DNA from 3 places in the Mesorhizobium sp. M7A.F.Ca.US.014.04.1.1 genome. Region 2 is predicted to be linked to each of the others. Evidence: riboswitches for the same ligand, from Rfam matches in the RefSeq annotation. Region 2 holds a riboswitch; each other region holds the start of a gene.
What was found. Region 2 has a riboswitch for cobalamin ahead of bluB (5,6-dimethylbenzimidazole synthase). Riboswitches for the same ligand answer to the same signal wherever they lie in the genome.

Region 1 (2,262 bases), on a different contig from region 2:
GCCACGGCAGATTTGACCCGGTGAATCTGCTTCGGGGAAAGCAATGTCCACCCATGTGCGCCATCCGATCTGGCTACCGGCCCTCAAGGCCGCGGACGCGCGCACCTTCGCTTCGCTCTATGCGGTCGAATCCTTCGCCCGCGCCACGGTGTCGAGCGTCATCCCGATCCAGGCTTACGAGATCCTGCACAACGAGCAGATCGTCTCGATCCTCTACACCGTCGTGGCGATGCTCGGCCTGTCGGTGACATTGTTCATGCCGATGCTGATCCGCCGTTTCGCCCGGCGCTGGGTCTACACGGCGGGCGCCTGCCTGCTGGCCATTGGCTCGCTGTTCTTCGTCACCGACACGCTTGCCGGGCAACTGGCCGGCATGCTGTGCCGGGTGATGGGCGCCAGCGCGCTGTCGATCACGCTCAACCTCTACATCATGGACCACATCCGCAAGACCGACTTCATGCAGGCCGAATCGCTGCGCATGGCGTGGTCGATGCTGGCCTGGACCGGTGGGCCGACGCTCGGCATCTTCCTCTACACGCGCTTCGGCGTCTATGCCGCGCATGGCGCGGTGGCCGTGTTCGCGTTAGCCTTGCTGGCATTGTTCTGGACCTACCGGCTCGGCGACAACCCGTCGATCCGTCCCGGCAAGACGCGACCAGCCAATCCGCTCGCCAATATCGGCCGCTTCATCGCCCAGCCCAGGCTCAGGCTGGCCTGGCTGATCGCGTTTGGGCGCTCCTGTTTCTGGACGACGTTCTTCGTCTATGGGCCGCTGTTCATGGTCATTACGGGTGAGGGCAAGCTGGCCGGCGGCCTGCTGGTTTCGGCCGGCAACGCGCTTTTGTTCATGGCGATTTTCTGGGGCAAGGCGGGAAAGCGCTTTGGCGGCCGCAGGACCATGACATTTGCCTATTTCGCCATGTCGGTCGCGCTTCTGGCGGCGGGCTTCGTCGGCGAAACCGTGCCGCTGCTCACCGGCGCCTTCCTGCTCTGCGGCGCCTTCTTCACCATTGCACTCGACGCGCTCGGCTCGACCGCCTTCATGCGCTCGGTGCGCTCCTATGAAAGATCGCAGATGGCGGCAGTCTATCGCACCTATCTCGACTTTTCCGAGCTGACGCCGCCGCTGGTCTATTCGGTGGTGCTGGCCTTCTTCGGCCTGGGCTCGGTGTTCGTCACGCTCGGCCTGCTGGCGGCGGTCTGCGGCTTCGTGACGTGGCGCTATCTGCCGAAATCGCTTTGACCTTCATGGCGCATTCGCAACGGTCGCCGGCGGAATTTGGTTTGCCGGACGCGAGGATTCTGCCTATAGTCGCCGGTGTCGCCGGTTCCATTTTGGAGCCAAGAGGGAATGCGGTAAGGGCGGATTTCGCCCAATGCCGTGGCTGCCCCCGCAACTGTGTGCGGTAGTCCTCTCCATATGCCACTGAAGATTTTTCTTCGGGAAGGTGGGGAAGGACGCTGATCCGTGAGCCAGGAGACCTGCCGGCGACAGGAAACTGACTTCGATGCCCTCGGGTGGAGGGCGAAAGGACAAGACATGACTACCGCTTCCGTCTCCCTCGGCGCTTCCGTCTCCTCGCAGTCGCGCTTCATGCAGCTTGCGCTCGCCGCGCTGCTCGGCATTTTCGTGATGGGCTTTGTCGGCTTCTCGCATATCGATGCGGTCCACAATGCGGCTCACGACTATCGCCATTCGATGGCGTTTCCCTGCCACTGACGAGGGGCTGACATCATGAACCTGTTTCGCAACGTCGTGTTCATCGCGGCGATCGCAGGGCTCGTGGCCGGCGTCGTTCTCGCCTGCATGCAGGCCTATGCGACCGTGCCGCTGATCCTGAAGGCGGAAGTCTACGAACAGGCGGGCGGCGGGCATCACCATGACCATGCCGCTCCGGCAGCAACGGATAGCAATGCCATGAGCACAGCCGCTCCGGCCCCTGCCGAAGCGACTGCTGCGGCGGAAGACGAGGGCTGGGCGCCGGCAGACGGTTTCGAGCGTTTCGCCTTCAGCGTGCTTGCCAACATCGTCACCGGCATCGGCTTCGGGTTGATCCTGGTCGCGGTTTCCGAATTCGCCGGCGGTATCGGTGGTTGGCGCCAGGGCGTGTTCTGGGGCTTGGCCGGCTTTGCCGTGTTCACGCTGGCGCCGGGCCTCGGCCTGCCGCCGGAACTGCCGGCCATGCCGGCCGCCGATCTCACCCAGCGCCAGATCTGGTGGTGGGCAACGGTGGCGGCAACCGCTGCCGGTCTCGGCCTGAT
Region 2 (2,262 bases):
CTGATGCCCGGCCAGCTCGCCGGCTGGGCCTTCGTGCTCGCCATCGTCTTCGCCTGGGCATTCAAGGCGGCCTTCATCGAGCCTTTCGCCATCGCTTGCCTGATGCAGGTCTATTTCAAGACCATCGCGGGCCAGGTGCCGGATCCGGCCTGGGACGCCCGGTTGGCCGAGGCGTCGTCGAAGTTCAGGGAGCTCAAGGACAAGGCGCTCGCCTCCTTCGGCGGTTCGCGCTGGGGTACGGCCGGCGCCACACCCTGATCGGCCGGGCAGGTGGTGTCTGGTGAGGCAGAAACGGTGTTGAGGCGCGCCACGGTGGACTTGAGCTGTGTCTCGCCTTGCCCGGAAAACGTCTCGCTCATGATCAGTTCCGGCAGCGGCAGCCGCCGTCCCCAACCATGCGTTTCAAGGTCCGGTTTGGAAGCGAACTCGGAAACACGGCCGACGCAGAGATAGGCGATTGGCGTTACGTGATCCGGAATGGCCAACAGCCGCTTCAGCGCCTCAGCCTCGATGATGCTCACCCAGCCGACGCCAACGCCCTCGGCACGCGCGGCCAGCCAGAAATTCTGCACCGCGCAGACGGTGCTGTAGAGATCCATCTCCGGATTGTGCCAGCGTCCCAGCGGCGAACCCTTCGAGCGCTGCCGGTCGCAAGTGATGCAGATGTTGAGCGCGCTCTCGCAGATGCCTTCCAGCTTGAGCTTGCGGTACAGCGCCTGTTTTTCCGCCTCGATCGCCGGCAGTTCCTGCTCGCGCGCGGCCAGGAACAGGTCGCGCACCTCCGCTCGTCGTCCGGCATCGCGAATGACAATGAAATTCCATGGCTGCATGAAGCCGACCGATGGCGCGTGATGGGCGGCAAGCAGCAGCCGCGCCAGCACGTCGTCATCGATCGCGGTGGGCAGGAAATGGCTGCGCACGTCGCGCCGCGTGAACATGGCGCGATAGACCGCATCGCGCGCATTCTGGTCGAATCCATCGTCAATGGCAGCGGTCATATGTTCCGGCATCGCTTGTCCCCTTGCGATTGCAGATTCAAAACGGTCAGAGCGTACTTTGTGCGTCCAAATGGACGCACGTCGCTCTGATGCCACCCGCCCGACCATGCGGATGACGATGCCTGCCAGGCCGGTCTTCTGGCTTGGGATCAACCCGCGTCCGGTGCCTTCCCGTCATCGACAGTGGCATTTACCGGCGCGGTCCCCCTCACAGCGTTGGGCACGCCACGGAATTCAACCGTGTTCCCGATTCTCCCGCTTGCGGCGGGCACCAGGCAGTGCCAAGGACTTTACGCCGAAGCGCCGGCGAGGCCAATGCCTGCGGCGACACGAATGGACGCAGGCGCGATTTTCCCCAGTCATCGGCCGCCCGTGCATGGCCTTTGTCGATCCGGGTCACTAGATTAGGACGATGACCACCCGTCTCTACACGCATCCGATCTTCCTCGAGCATCTCACGCCGCCCGGACATCCCGAGCGGCCCGACCGCCTGCGTGCCATCGAGCGCGTGCTCGACGAGGAAGCCTTTGCCGGGCTCGATCGTATCCAGGCGCCGGAAGGCGACGAGGCCACCATCCTCTACGCGCATCCCGCCGATTTCGTCGCCCGCGTGCGCGCCGCCATTCCCGACGAGGGGATTGCCCGCATCGATGCCGACACCACTGCCAGTCCGAAGAGCTGGCAAGCGGCGATCACCGCGATCGGCGCCGCCAACGCCGCCGTCGATGATGTCTTTTCGGGCCGCGCCGACAACGTCTTCGTCGCCGCCCGGCCGCCCGGCCATCATGCCGAAAAGACCACGGCCATGGGCTTCTGCCTGTTCAACACGGCGGCGATCGCGGCGCGTTATGCGCAGAAGAAACACGGTGTCGAGCGCGTTGCCATCGTCGACTGGGACGTGCATCACGGCAATGGCACGCAGGATATTTTCTGGGACGATCCCTCGGTGCTCTATTGCTCGACACACCAGATGCCGCTTTATCCCGGCACCGGAGCGAAGACCGAAACGGGCGCCGGCAACATCGTCAACGCACCGCTGGCGCCGCAGACCGGCAGCGAAGTGTTTCGCGATGCCTTCCTGTCGCGCGTCCTGCCCGCGCTCGACAATTTCGCGCCCGACCTGATCATCATTTCGGCCGGGTTCGACGCGCACCACCGCGATCCGCTGGCCGAGATCAATCTGACCGAGGATGATTTCGATTGGGCGACCGGCCAGCTGATGCAGCGCGCGGCACGCCACAGCGGCAACCGGCTCGTCAGCCTG
Region 3 (2,262 bases), on a different contig from region 2:
GCGCGGCCCGATGAACGACGCGTACCACTCGACGAACTGGATCACGCCGCCCTCATGCAGCTCCGAATAGGGGCCTGGTTCATAGGCCGGCGACAGGATGCCGAAGGCGTTTTCCTCGACGATGCGGCGGTCCTGGTCGTTGGTCTCGGTCCAGACATGGGTGAGCTCAGCGAGGTCGTAGTCGACGCCTTCGACCGCATCCTTGTGGACGAGCCATTTCGTTGTCACTGCGGTTTCCGTGGCACTGATCGGCAGCACGCGGAAGGTAACGGCGTGGTCGCCGAGGATATGGTTCCAGGTCGTCGGATAGTGATAGAGCAGCAAGGAGCCGATGCGGTCGGTTGAAACGCTGTCGGACAGGTTCTTCTGGACCGCCCGTTTTCCCGTCATGGTGTAGCTGACGGCATCGCGCAGCAGCGGCGCGCGGGTGGCGCGGTACTGCCCTGCCGGATCGATGCGGAATTTGCTCGGCAAGCCTGATGCCTCGCATCTGGCCCAGTGTGCGACCATTTCAGGGTCGCTGTCGGCGCCATGGACGCCGGTTATGGTTGGAGCCTCGGGGAAGGTCTTGCACAACTCGGGATGATTGGCGGCGCAGTGGTAGCACTCGCGGTTGTTTTCCCAGACCAGCTTCCAGTTGCCCTTCTCGACGATCGTGCTCTCGAAGGCGATCTTTGCTTCACGCAGCCGGTGCGGCAAAAGATAGGGTTCGATCATCGCCCGCATCGGCGCGAAATCTGCCGGTTCCTTGGCCAGGCAGATGAAGATGTAGCCGCCGACGCTCTCGCAGGCGACCGGCTTCAGGCCGAAATCACTCTTGTCGAAACCGTCGGCCATCTGGCGGGCAAACAGCAGGCGGCCGTCCAGCTCGTAGGTCCACTGATGATACGGGCAGACGAGCTTTGCCGCGGTACCCTTCTCCGTGTTGCACACGCGGCTGCCGCGATGGCGGCAGGAATTGTGGAAGGCGTTGATCTTGCCGTGCTGGTCGCGGACAAGGACGACCGGATAATCGCCGACCTGCACGGTGATGTAGCTGCCCGGCTTCGGCAGTTCGCAATCATGGCCGATGAACAGCCAGTCGCGATACCAGATCAGCTCCATGTCGAGCTTGAAGTAGTCCGGATCGGTGTAGAAGGGCTGCTCCAGCGAAAAGCCTTGCCGGCGCCCCTTCAGGAGCCTCAGCATGTCGTTGCGGATATCCATGTCCTGTCCTCGTTCCTAAGGACTGAACTGGTGGTGACGGAGGAAGGATTGAAGCGCAGGCCGGCTGTGTGCCGGACATGCGCTATCCACCTCTTGACCGCCCACCGCGATCAGTCGAGTCTAAAAATCTCGGGCTGGTTTCCGGGCTCTGGAGTTGTCCTTGCGGACCATCGCGACACCTTCCCAGGCGGTTGCCCAGTGGTCTCCCGTTGCGACTTGAACTCCACCACCGTTGCGGGGGCAGCGCCGGATTCTGACCGGCTTCCCAATTCTCCGCCTCGTCGTCACGAAGCGGCACCTGAGATGGTATGATCTAACCACGATCGCGGGCGCGCCGTCGGCATGAAAACGACATCGTATCCATGCGGCGCGACACGGCATGCGAAACGCTACTGCAGCTCGTCGCGGGCCGAGATCCCACCTCCCGGGCGGCCATTTGCCGGCTGCGATCTTCCCGAATCCGACCCTTCGCGGGGGGTCAAAAAAGGTTAATGGTTTCGAAAAATGACTATTAGTTCGCCCTAAAATCGAACCGAACGGTTCGTTTCTGTTGACGGTGCGTGCAGGACGGTGTGAACGCTGGGCCTCTGAAACAGTCAGTGATCCATCAGGTGGCTACACCTAACACACTGATATGAAGAAGAAAAATGCATCCCTAGATTCCGTTGGCACAATTTCAAGGTGTGGATTCATGGTCCACACGGAACAACTTCGTGATTGGAAAAGACGACCTTGCCCTCCCACATCGGGGCTGTCCGAACGACGCGATTTCATTTCCAAGACACGCCGCTAGACGGACGGAAAAAAGACGATACTGGAGTACCAAAAATGAAAAAGATCATTCTCACTGCCGCAGCCCTTCTGGCCATTTCCGGCAGCGCCTTCGCTGGTAGCGACCACTACGGTTCCAACGCCGCGGCAGCCACTGCTGTCGACAGCTCGTACACCGCTTCGACCAAGAAGTCGGAACCGGCTGCTCAGGCGCCTGCCCAGGGTGCTGACCGCAACCTCTTCGGCAACAACTAACAGCCGATTCCCAGTTTCCCGGTCGACGGC

Region 1: linked by a shared signal. The riboswitch ahead of EOA22_RS22240 (CbtB domain-containing protein) and the one ahead of bluB (5,6-dimethylbenzimidazole synthase) in region 2 are both predicted to bind cobalamin.
Region 3: linked by a shared signal. The riboswitch ahead of EOA22_RS17935 (aromatic ring-hydroxylating dioxygenase subunit alpha) and the one ahead of bluB (5,6-dimethylbenzimidazole synthase) in region 2 are both predicted to bind cobalamin.

Annotation. Positions count from the first base shown of each region.
Region 1 covers NZ_RZRW01000369.1:3,340-5,601, forward strand. Annotated here, with positions in the region: gene EOA22_RS22235 (MFS transporter) at 44-1,243, shown strand; cobalamin riboswitch at 1,309-1,505, shown strand; gene EOA22_RS22240 (CbtB domain-containing protein) at 1,541-1,720, shown strand; gene EOA22_RS22245 (CbtA family protein) at 1,736-2,262, shown strand, end outside.
Region 2 covers NZ_RZRW01000262.1:4,803-7,064, forward strand. Annotated here, with positions in the region: gene EOA22_RS18105 (hypothetical protein) at 1-258, shown strand, start outside; partial or broken gene bluB (5,6-dimethylbenzimidazole synthase) at 381-1,106, opposite strand; cobalamin riboswitch at 1,109-1,289, opposite strand; gene EOA22_RS18115 (histone deacetylase family protein) at 1,411-2,262, shown strand, end outside.
Region 3 covers NZ_RZRW01000259.1:5,150-7,411, forward strand. Annotated here, with positions in the region: gene EOA22_RS17935 (aromatic ring-hydroxylating dioxygenase subunit alpha) at 1-1,206, opposite strand, end outside; cobalamin riboswitch at 1,321-1,523, opposite strand; gene EOA22_RS17940 (DUF680 domain-containing protein) at 2,035-2,232, shown strand.